Regions from separate parts of the Kitasatospora azatica KCTC 9699 genome, predicted to be linked through region 1. Evidence: riboswitches for the same ligand, from Rfam matches in the RefSeq annotation. Region 1 holds a riboswitch; each other region holds the start of a gene.
The links. A riboswitch is a leader RNA that binds a small molecule or an ion and turns the genes downstream of it on or off. The one in region 1 is predicted to bind cobalamin.

Region 1 (3,254 bases):
CGGGTCCCACCTGACCCCCAGGAACAGTCGGACCGGCACCTGGACGCCGGCGCCTACGTCCTCGGGCTGCTCGACGAGCCGGACCGGACGGCCTTCGAGGAGCACTTGGCCGGCTGCTCGCGCTGCCGGCGCGAAGTGGACCAACTCGGCGGGTTGGAACCGCTGCTCGCCGAGTACGCGGCCAGCGGTGCGGAGCCGGTGGAACCCAGTCCCCGGCTGCTGGACGCACTGCTGGACGAGGTCGCCGCCACCCGCCGGCGTGGGCGGGTGCGGCGACGCTGGCTGGTCGCCGTGGCGGCGGCGCTGGTCCTCGGCGGACCGGCCGTGACGGCGGCCGTGATGGAGGCGAGCCCCGCGCCCGCCCCACCGGCGGCGGTCGCCGTGGTCAGCCACGGCGCCACCGGGCCGACCGGTGCGAACGCCACCATCGGTGTGGCCCCGAAGGCCTGGGGCAGCGCGATCACCCTCACGCTGGGCGGCGTGACCGGCCCGCGCAGCTGTGACCTGGTGGCCGTCTCCACCACGGGCGCACAGCAGACGGTCACCAGCTGGACCGTGCCCGACGCCGGCTACACCGTGCGTGGCAACACGGTGCCACAGCTGACCACCGCAGGCGGCGTGGGCTTCCAGCCGGGCGAGATCAGCCACTTCGAGGTACGCGACCTGGCCACCGGCCAGATCCTGGTCTCGGTGCCCGTGACCTAGCACAGCCGGTGTCAGCGGAGGCTGGGAGCAGTGTCAGTGGAGGCTGGCAGCCTGGTGGCATGACTGCCCTCACCGGCGCCATCGCCGCCTACTGGAACGCCGCCGCCCCCGCCTTCGACCAGGAACCCGACCACGGTCTGCGCGCCGCCGCCACCCGCGCCGCCTGGGCCGCGCGACTGGCCGGTTGGCTGCCCGCCGCCCCGTCCGAGGTGCTGGACCTCGGGTGCGGCACCGGCTCGCTCACCCTGCTCGCCGCCGAGGCGGGCCACCGGGTGACCGGCGTGGACTGCGCGGAGGCCATGGTCGAGCAGGCGCGCGCCAAGCTGGCCGCCGCCGGTCACGGCGACGCGGTCCTGCTGGTCGGCGACGCCGCCCGGCCGCCGGTCGCCGCCGCCGCGTTCGACGTGGTGCTGGTCCGGCACCTGCTCTGGACGCTGCCCGACCCGCACGCCGCGCTGCGGGCCTGGACCGAACGGCTGCGCCCGGGCGGTCGCCTGGTGCTGGTCGAGGGCCGCTGGCGACAGCCCGCCGAGCCGGTCGCGTACGTACCGGGCGCCGACAAGCTGCCCTGGAGCGGTGGCGTCGGCGCCGAGGCGCTGGCCGAGGCGGTCGGCGAACTCGGCCTGACCGCACGGGTGGAGCAACTCGCCACCGAGCCCGAGCTGTGGGGGCACCCGGTGGACGACGAGCGCTACGCCCTGGTCGCCGAGCGCGGCTGAGACATCCCCGACACTGCGGCAGGGTTGCTGACCAGGTGTCCCGGCACCTACGGTGGTGGACGCCGTGGTGTTCGGGAAGACCGGTGACGGACCTTCAGGGGTCCCAGACCGGAGCGGCCCTCGCCACTGTGATCGGGGAGTTCTCCCACCGCCACCGCCGTGCTCACGGCGGCGGCCACTGGGCGCGGCAGCGTCCGGGAAGGCCGGGTGGGCAGGACGTTCGACCCGTAAGCCAGGAGACCGGCCACGGCACCGCACGACTACTGTCCACGAGGTGCTGGAGAGGCTGCCCCTTCCCATGGCCATGCCCAGAACAACCGCTGTTCCGATCGCCGCGAAGCCGATCACCCGCTTCGAACGCAAGGACTGGATCCGCACCGGCGGCCTGCTCGGGGTGATCGCGGGGATGCACATCGTCGCCTTCGGCGTCCTGGTGATGATGGTGGCGCCGCACCACTACACCGTCGGGACCCAGGTCTTCGGTGTCGGCCTGGGGGTCACCACCTACACCCTGGGGATGCGGCACGCCTTCGACGCCGACCACATCGCCGCGATCGACAACACCACCCGCAAGCTGATGGCCGAGGGCAAGCGCCCGGTCTCGGTCGGCTTCTGGTTCGCCCTCGGCCACTCCTCGATGGTGGTCATCATGGCCGCCCTGGTCGGCGGCGGGGCACAGCTGGCGACCAGTCTGATGGACGACAACTCCCGCACCCACAAGGTGCTCTCGGTGGCCGGTACCACGGTCTCCGGCAGCTTCCTGTACCTGATCGCGGCGCTCAACCTGGTTGCGCTGGCCGGCATCTACCGGGTCTTCAGAGCGATGCGGGCCGGGCAGTTCGACGAGCACGAGCTGGAGAAGCACCTGGACAACCGGGGCTTCATGAACCGGATCCTGGGTCGGCTGACCAAGTCGATCAGCCGGCCGGGCCAGATGTTCCCGATCGGGATGCTCTTCGGCCTCGGCTTCGACACCGCCACCGAGGTCACCCTGATGGTGATGGCCGGCTCCGGCGCGGCCTCCGGGCTGCCCTGGTACGCGATCCTCTGCATGCCGCTGCTGTTCGCCTGCGGGATGAGCCTGTTCGACACGCTGGACGGCACCTTCATGAACTTCGCCTACCAGTGGGCGTTCGCGAACCCCGTCCGCAAGGTCTTCTACAACCTGACCATCACCGGGCTGTCCATCGCGGTGGCCTTCTTCATCGGCACCATCGAGCTGGTCACCGTGCTGCACGACCAGTTGGACCTGGGCGACCCGGTCACCGACTGGATCTCCTCGATCAGCCTGAACAGCGCCGGCTACATCATCACCGGGCTCTTCATCGGAGTCTGGGCCTGCGCACTCGGCTACTGGCGCTTCGCCAAGGTCGAACAGCGCTGGTCCGTCCGCTAGTCGGCACGAACCAGTTGACCCGAAGGGGGGCGTCCGGTGGTCCGGGCGCCCCCCTTCGGTGTGTCACCAGTCGCGGGTCACCGGTCCTCGAGGTCGCCCTCGGCCTCCAGGAACGCCGCCTGCAGCTCGGCCAGCAGCTCCGGGTCCGGCTCGGCCCACAGGCCACGCTCGGCCGCCTCCAGCAGCCGCTCGCTGATCCCGTGCAGCGCCCAGGGGTTGGCGTCGGTGAGGAACTCGCGGTTGACCGGGTCCAGCACGTACTCCTGGGTCAGTCGCTCGTACATCCAGTCCGCGACCACGCCGGTGGTGGCGTCGTAGCCGAACAGGTAGTCGACGGTGGCGGCCATCTCGAAGGCGCCCTTGTAGCCGTGCCGGCGCATCGCCTCCAGCCAGCGCGGGTTGACCACCCGGGCCCGGAAGACCCGGGCCGCCTC
Region 2 (3,254 bases), on a different contig from region 1:
CCAGCGAGTCCTCCGCGTCCAGCCACAGGCCCGCCAGCATCGGCAGCGTGCCCAGCACCGGACGGCCGGTCAGCTCGTGCAGCATGTCCAGGCCCGGCTTCAGCAGCCGGGCGTCGCCGCGGAACTTGTTCACCAGCCAGCCCGCCACCAGCCGCTGGTCCTCGGCGCTCAGCAGCGCCAGGGTGCCGTACATCGCCGCGAACACCCCGCCCCGGTCGATGTCGCCGACCACCAGAACCGGCAGGTCGGCGGCCCGGGCCAGGCCCATGTTGGCGATGTCGCGGTCGCGCAGGTTGATCTCCGCGGGGGAGCCGGCGCCCTCGCAGACCACCACGTCGAAGCGGCCGCGCAGGTCGGCCAGGCACTCCAGCGAGCGCTCCAGCAGGTACGGCTTGCGCTCCCGGTAGTCCAGCGCGCCGACCTCGGCGATCGGACGGCCGAGCAGCACCACCTGGCTGCGGCCGTCCGCACCGGGCTTGAGCAGCACCGGGTTCATCGCCGCCTCCGGCTCCACCCGGGCCGCCTGCGCCTGCATCACCTGGGCCCGGCCGATCTCGGCGCCGTCGGTGGTGACCATCGAGTTGAGCGACATGTTCTGCGCCTTGAAGGGGGCCACCCGCACCCCCTTGCGGGCCAGCCAACGGCAGATCCCGGCGGTCACCACGCTCTTGCCCGCATCCGAGGTGGTGCCGGCGATCAGGATCGCGTTGCTCATATTCGTCCCCTCCAGAGAACCCGTGCCGAGAGACCCCGTGCCGAGAGAACCCGTGCCGTCAGAACCCGTGCCGCCACCGTCGTGCCCAGCGCCAACAACCCGACCCGGCGCGACAGTCGGCAGGCCCGCTCGATGTCCGAGACCGCCACCGGCCGCAACTCCGCACCCAGTACCGGCCGGTGCTCCACCCTCTCGCCGTACTGCAGCGTGCCGCCCAGCCGGACGCCCAGGGCGCCCGCGAAGGCCGACTCGGCCTGCCCGGCGTTGGGGCTCGGGTGGCTCGACCCGTCCCGGCGCCAGACCTTCCAGGCGGTCGCGGGGGAGTCGGCGGCCGCCACCGTGAGCAGCGCGGTGAGGCGCGCACCGGGCCAGCCCGCCACGTCGTCCAGCCGCGCGGCCGCCCAGCCGAACCGCCGGTAGCGGGGCGACTTGTGCCCGACCATCGCGTCCAGCGTGTTGACGGCCCGGAAGGCGAGCAGCCCGGGAGCCCCGGCCAGCGTGCCCCAGACCAGGGCGTTGACCACGGCGTCGGCGGTGTTCTCGGCCACCGACTCGACCACCGCGCGGGCGATCTGCTGCTCGTCCAGCGCGCTGGGGTCGCGTCCGCACAGGTGCGGCAGGCGCTGCCGAGCCGCCGTCAGGTCCTCGGCGGCGAGCGCGGCGCCGATGGTGCGGGCCTCCCGGGTCAGCGAGGTGCCGCCGAGCACCGTCCAGGTGGCCAGCGCGGCGGTGACGGTCCGTCGGGCGGAGCCGGCGCGGCGCTGCAGGGCGGCCGCGCCGAGCGCGACGGCGCCCACGCCGATCGCGGTGTGCAGGGCCCCCGCGCCCCGGTGGTCGCGCCACAGCACACGTTCCAGGGAGCCCGCCGCCCGGCCGAAGGCGGCCACCGGGTGACCGCGGCGGGGGTCGGCGAGCGCGGCGTCGGCGGCGTAGCCGACCACCGCGCCGAGCGCGTATCCAAGCGCAGGCGGCACGGCGCGCTGCATCGAAGCGTGTCCTCACTCAGGGTCCGCGCCCTGGATCGACGTAACCGGAGGCGAGAGTCTCCTGGCTCCCGGGTACAGACGCACGCCCGGGCCCGCTGGTGGAGCCGGCTGATGTCACTGCCGGCGGTCCTGTGGCGGACCGCCGTGACCATCTCTCGAACGTGCTCCCCGGTGACAGTGGCGGGACCGCGCCGGATTCGCACCGGCTTCCTCTGCTTGCCTCCGTTTGGCCCAAGGATCCCATCACGCGCCGGAACCGGGCGTCAACCAGGCGCCACCGCCGCGAACGGAGTGGTTGATCACACCGGCGGGGGCGCCGGTTCAACGCCCGTAGCTGGTGAATCGTCCAATGCCGTGTCAAGGCCCGCCGCCGCTCTTCGTGCGTTCAGCGGCTGGGGGCCGGATCGGCCCGGCCCTACCGTCACGGGCATGCGAAGAAGCAGGCCCCCCGCCCCCGCTCCGGTCCCGTTCTCCCCCGAGGCCGCCCGCGCCCATCGCGCCGGCCTCGGACTCACTCCGGAGCAGGTGGCGGCGGGGATGGCCGCGCACGGCGTACGGCTGCCGGCGGCCCATGTGCTCGGCTGGGAGAGCGGCGTGATCCGCCCCGGCGAGGAGGAGTTCATCGCGCTGGCCCGGGCCCTGTGGTGCCCGGCCGCGCAGTTGATGGGCACCGCGCCGGACTCGCTGCGCGACTTCCGGGTGGCCCGCGAGCTGACCCAGGAGCAGACGGCGGCCCGGATCGGGATCGGCCTGCACAGCTACGCGAGCGCCGAGCAGACCGGTCGCTGGAGCGGGGACGCGGACCAGAGCGCCGCCCTGGTCGAGGTGCTCGGCCTGCGGCTGCGCGACCTGGTCCGGATCACCGGCGTGGCCGAGGAGCTGGACCAGCGGCTGCGCCAGTGCGTGGACGGCCGCTGGCAGGCGCAGCTGAAGGCGGTGGCCAAACTGGTGCCGGTGCCGCGGGAGAGCATCGCGACGGCGCTCGCCGCGCTGCAGAACGAGCACCAGGTGCCCTCGCACTGGGGTTCCTCGACCTGGGGTCCCGCGACGCCCGCGGTCGAGCCGGAGCCCGCCGAGCCCCCGTACGACCGTTTCTGGGCGCTGCTGGCCCGCACCGACACCGGCGGTCTTCCGGTCTAGGCCCTTGACGTAGTCCGTCCCAACGGCGGCGCTGCGGTGGCCGCCCCGACCGGAACGCGATGAACTGGACGGACCCGTCCGACCCGCCATCACCACCCCGGGGAGAGCCATGCGTTGGGGAACCGCCGTCGCCACGGCCACCGCCGTCGCCATCGCAGCGGGCGCGGCCGCCCTGTTGATCGGACGTCGGGTCTCCGACCTCAGCCTGCGCCCCGCCACGGCCGAGGGCGGCCAGGCCAAGGGCGAGCCGGCGCTGCGGGTGCACGAGGTGGGCGCCCGGGAGGTGGTCCTCACCCGCACCGTGGCCAGCGCCCGGCGCGGCCGGTACGCGCTGGAGTGGCCCGGCGGGCACGCGGTGGTCGGCGAGGTGCTGGGCACCGGTCCGCAGACCGTCACCCGCCGCCTGGAGCTCA
Region 3 (3,254 bases), 3.7 Mb from region 1:
GGCAGGTCGGGGGTGCCGTTGCCGGCCAGGATCGACACCAGGTTGCCCTGGGCGCTGCTGATGTCCTCCATGGCGGTGCCGAAGGAGGTCTTGGCGCTCGGCAGGTACGGATAGGTGTAGGGGTGGTAGCTGATCGCGTCGACCACCTTGTTGCCGCCCAGCTTGCAGACCGCGGTGAGGAAGTCGCCCTGCGAGACGTAGGCGATCGACGGATCGGTGCCCACCGCCGCCAGACCGCCCATCAGCACGTAGGCCTGCGGGTCGGCCTGGCGCAGCGCCTTGCTGGTGGCGGTCAGCAGCTCGGTGTAGCCGGCCGGGTCGGGCTTGGGCGCCCAGAACGGGATGTTCGGCTCGTTCCACACCTCCCACATGTGCACGCCCTGCGATGCGTAGCGCTTGGCGGCGTCCCGGGCGAAGGCGGCGAACTTGGCCGGATCGGCCGGCGGGCAGGCGTCGTCGGTGCTGCAGCCGGCCTTGCGGGCCCACTTCGGCGTGTAGCCGATGGTGGCCAGCACCTCCAGGCCGCGGGCCCGGGCGCCGTTCAGCACCCGGTCGAAGCGCTGCCACTCGTAGGTCTTGGGGCTGTCCGGCTGGATGTCGTTCCAGGACAGGTCGACCCGGATCCACTTGGCGCCGGAGTCGACGGCGTCGCCGAGGCCGACCGCGAGCTCCTGGTCGTTCTTCCAGGTGAGGGTGTCCCCGTAGGCGAGGCCGATCGGCAGCGGCTTGCGCGGGTCGCTCAGCGAACTCGGCGCCGACGGCTTGGTGCTGGTCGCGCCCGGCGAGCCGGACTTCCCGTCGCTCCCCGGCTGGACCGAGGGCGAGGCAGTGGTGACGGTACTGGCCAGAACGGTCGCGAGCGCCGAGACGAGGAACGCCACCAGCGCCACCAGTATCTGCTGCCTTCTCCCCGTGTGCTTCAGCATGCGCTACAGGGTAGGCCAGCGGGCTGTGCGCCAAGCCCCTCGGGGCCCCGGAAGCCACGTTTCGCAACCGTCCGGTACTGGGTCAGACACCGCGCGCGACACTACATATGGGGCTACTCGCAGGAGTCCGCACTACATGTATGCTCACTCTCGCTGTCGACGCAGGGGAATCCGGTGTGAGTCCGGGACTGCCCCGCAGCGGTGAGCGGGGCTGCACACGAAGGGCCCGCAAGTCCGAGGACCTGCCGACGGTGTGCCACCCGGCCTCCCCGCAGAGGCCTCCCAGCACTGAAGTACCGTCCGGCCTCGCGGGTGGGCCAGGGTTGACGCGCGCGCCGGAACGTTTCGGCGTGCCGTTTTTCCCTGCCGCGCGCTCCTCCGGACGAGCCCGTCCGCCGCCGCCACAGGAGAGAGTGCGCCTTGACCGTCGCTGCCTCAGTTGCCCTGCCCTCACAGGGTTCTGCCGACGAAGCCCAGACCGACCCCGGTACTGCGCTGCTTCGGCTGCTCACCGACCGAAGCACCGACCTCCCCCAGGTGGACCCCGGCCACGTCGCCGCCGCCGCGCTGCGCGGCCGCCATGCCGGTTCGGACTTCGCCGAGCTGCGCGGGCTGGCCGTGGACGCCGCCGCTTCGATGATCGCCGAGGACCCGCAGTACTCGAAGCTGGCCGCCCGGCTGCTCGCCCAGGAGATCCTGGACGAGGCCGCGAGCCAGGGTGCGGTCTCCTTCGCCGCCTCGATCGCCGTCGGCCACGCCGAGGGCCTGATCGGCGACACCACCGCCGCCTTCGTGACCAAGCACGCCGCCGCCCTGGACGCGCTGATCGACCCGCAGGGCGACGACCGCTTCGAGTACTTCGGCCTGCGCACCGTGCAGTCCCGCTACCTGCTGCGCCACCCGATCACCCGCAAGGTGGTCGAGACCCCGCAGCACTTCCTGCTCCGGGTGGCCTGCGGTCTCGCGGTCGGGGACAGCGAGCAGTCGGTGGCCGAGGTGGCCGAGCTGTACCGCCTGATGAGCCGTCTGGAGTACCTGACCAGCTCGCCGACGCTGTTCAACTCCGGCACCCGGCACCCGCAGATGTCCAGCTGCTACCTGCTGGACTCGCCGCTGGACAACCTGGACTCGATCTACTCGCGCTACGCCCAGATCGCCCGGCTGTCCAAGCACGCCGGCGGGATCGGCCTGTCGTACTCCCGGATCCGTTCGCGCGGCTCGCTGATCCGCGGCACCAACGGCAAGTCCAACGGCATCGTGCCGTTCCTGCGCACCCTGGACTCCTCGGTGGCCGCCGTCAACCAGGGCGGCCGGCGCAAGGGCGCGGCCTGCGTCTACCTGGAGACCTGGCACGCGGACATCGAGGAGTTCCTCGAGCTGCGCGACAACACCGGCGAGGAGGCCCGGCGGACCCACAACCTCAACCTGGCGCACTGGATCCCGGACGAGTTCATGCGCCGGGTCAACGCCAACGCCGACTGGTCGCTCTTCTCCCCGGCCGACGTGCCGGAGCTGGTCGACCTGTGGGGCGAGGAGTTCGACGCGGCCTACCTGAAGGCCGAGCAGGCCGGCAAGGCCGTGCGCACCATCCCCGCGCAGACCCTGTACGCCCGGATGATGCGCACCCTGGCGCAGACCGGCAACGGCTGGATGACCTTCAAGGACGCCTCCAACCGGGCCGCCAACCAGACCGCGCTGCCGGGCCGCACCGTGCACTCCTCCAACCTGTGCACCGAGATCCTGGAGGTCACCGACGACTCCGAGACCGCGGTCTGCAACCTGGGCTCGGTCAACCTGGGTGCCCACCTGGCCGACGGCGCGTCAGCCGCCGACCTGCTGAACGCGATGGACTGGGAGCGGCTGGACGCCACCGTGCGGACCGCGGTGACCTTCCTGGACCGCGTGGTGGACATCAACTTCTACCCGACCACCGAGGCCGGCACCTCCAACTCCCGCTGGCGGCCGGTGGGTCTGGGCGTGATGGGCCTGCAGGACGTCTTCTTCCAGCTGCGCCTGGACTTCGACTCCGCCGAGGCCAAGCGGCTCTCCACGCTGATCGCCGAGCGGATCATGCTCACCGCGTACGAGCGCTCCAGCGAGCTGGCCGAGCAGTTCGGGCAGCACCCGGCGTACGGCGAGACCCGCGCGGCCCGCGGTCAGCTGCACATCGACCATTTCTTTGAAGACCAGCACAGCGGCTCAACGCCCCAGTGGCAGGAGCGTTGGGACGCGCTGCGCGCCACCATCGCCCGCACCGGTCTGCGCAACTCGCTGCTGCTGGCGATCGCCCCGACCGCCACCATCGCCTCGATCGCCGGTGTCTACGAG

Region 2: it holds a riboswitch for cobalamin, as region 1 does, so the genes downstream of both, BR98_RS09935 (cobalamin biosynthesis protein) here and nicT (Nickel transporter NicT) in region 1, are expected to answer to the same signal.
Region 3: it holds a riboswitch for cobalamin, as region 1 does, so the genes downstream of both, BR98_RS16810 (ribonucleoside-diphosphate reductase subunit alpha) here and nicT (Nickel transporter NicT) in region 1, are expected to answer to the same signal.

Annotation. Positions count from the first base shown of each region.
Region 1 is NZ_JQMO01000003.1:4,987,872-4,991,125, forward strand. Features, by position in the region: gene BR98_RS32875 (zf-HC2 domain-containing protein) at 1-705, shown strand, start outside; gene BR98_RS32880 (class I SAM-dependent methyltransferase) at 765-1,424, shown strand; cobalamin riboswitch at 1,473-1,687, shown strand; gene nicT (Nickel transporter NicT) at 1,729-2,820, shown strand; gene cobN (cobaltochelatase subunit CobN) at 2,898-3,254, opposite strand, start outside.
Region 2 is NZ_JQMO01000002.1:2,167,724-2,170,977, reverse strand. Features, by position in the region: gene BR98_RS09940 (cobyric acid synthase) at 1-715, opposite strand, end outside; gene BR98_RS09935 (cobalamin biosynthesis protein) at 712-1,701, opposite strand; cobalamin riboswitch at 1,734-1,940, opposite strand; gene BR98_RS09930 (helix-turn-helix domain-containing protein) at 2,131-2,841, shown strand; gene BR98_RS09925 (alpha/beta hydrolase) at 2,951-3,254, shown strand, end outside.
Region 3 is NZ_JQMO01000003.1:1,279,819-1,283,072, reverse strand. Features, by position in the region: gene BR98_RS16815 (cellulase family glycosylhydrolase) at 1-926, opposite strand, end outside; cobalamin riboswitch at 1,061-1,190, shown strand; gene BR98_RS16810 (ribonucleoside-diphosphate reductase subunit alpha) at 1,347-3,254, shown strand, end outside.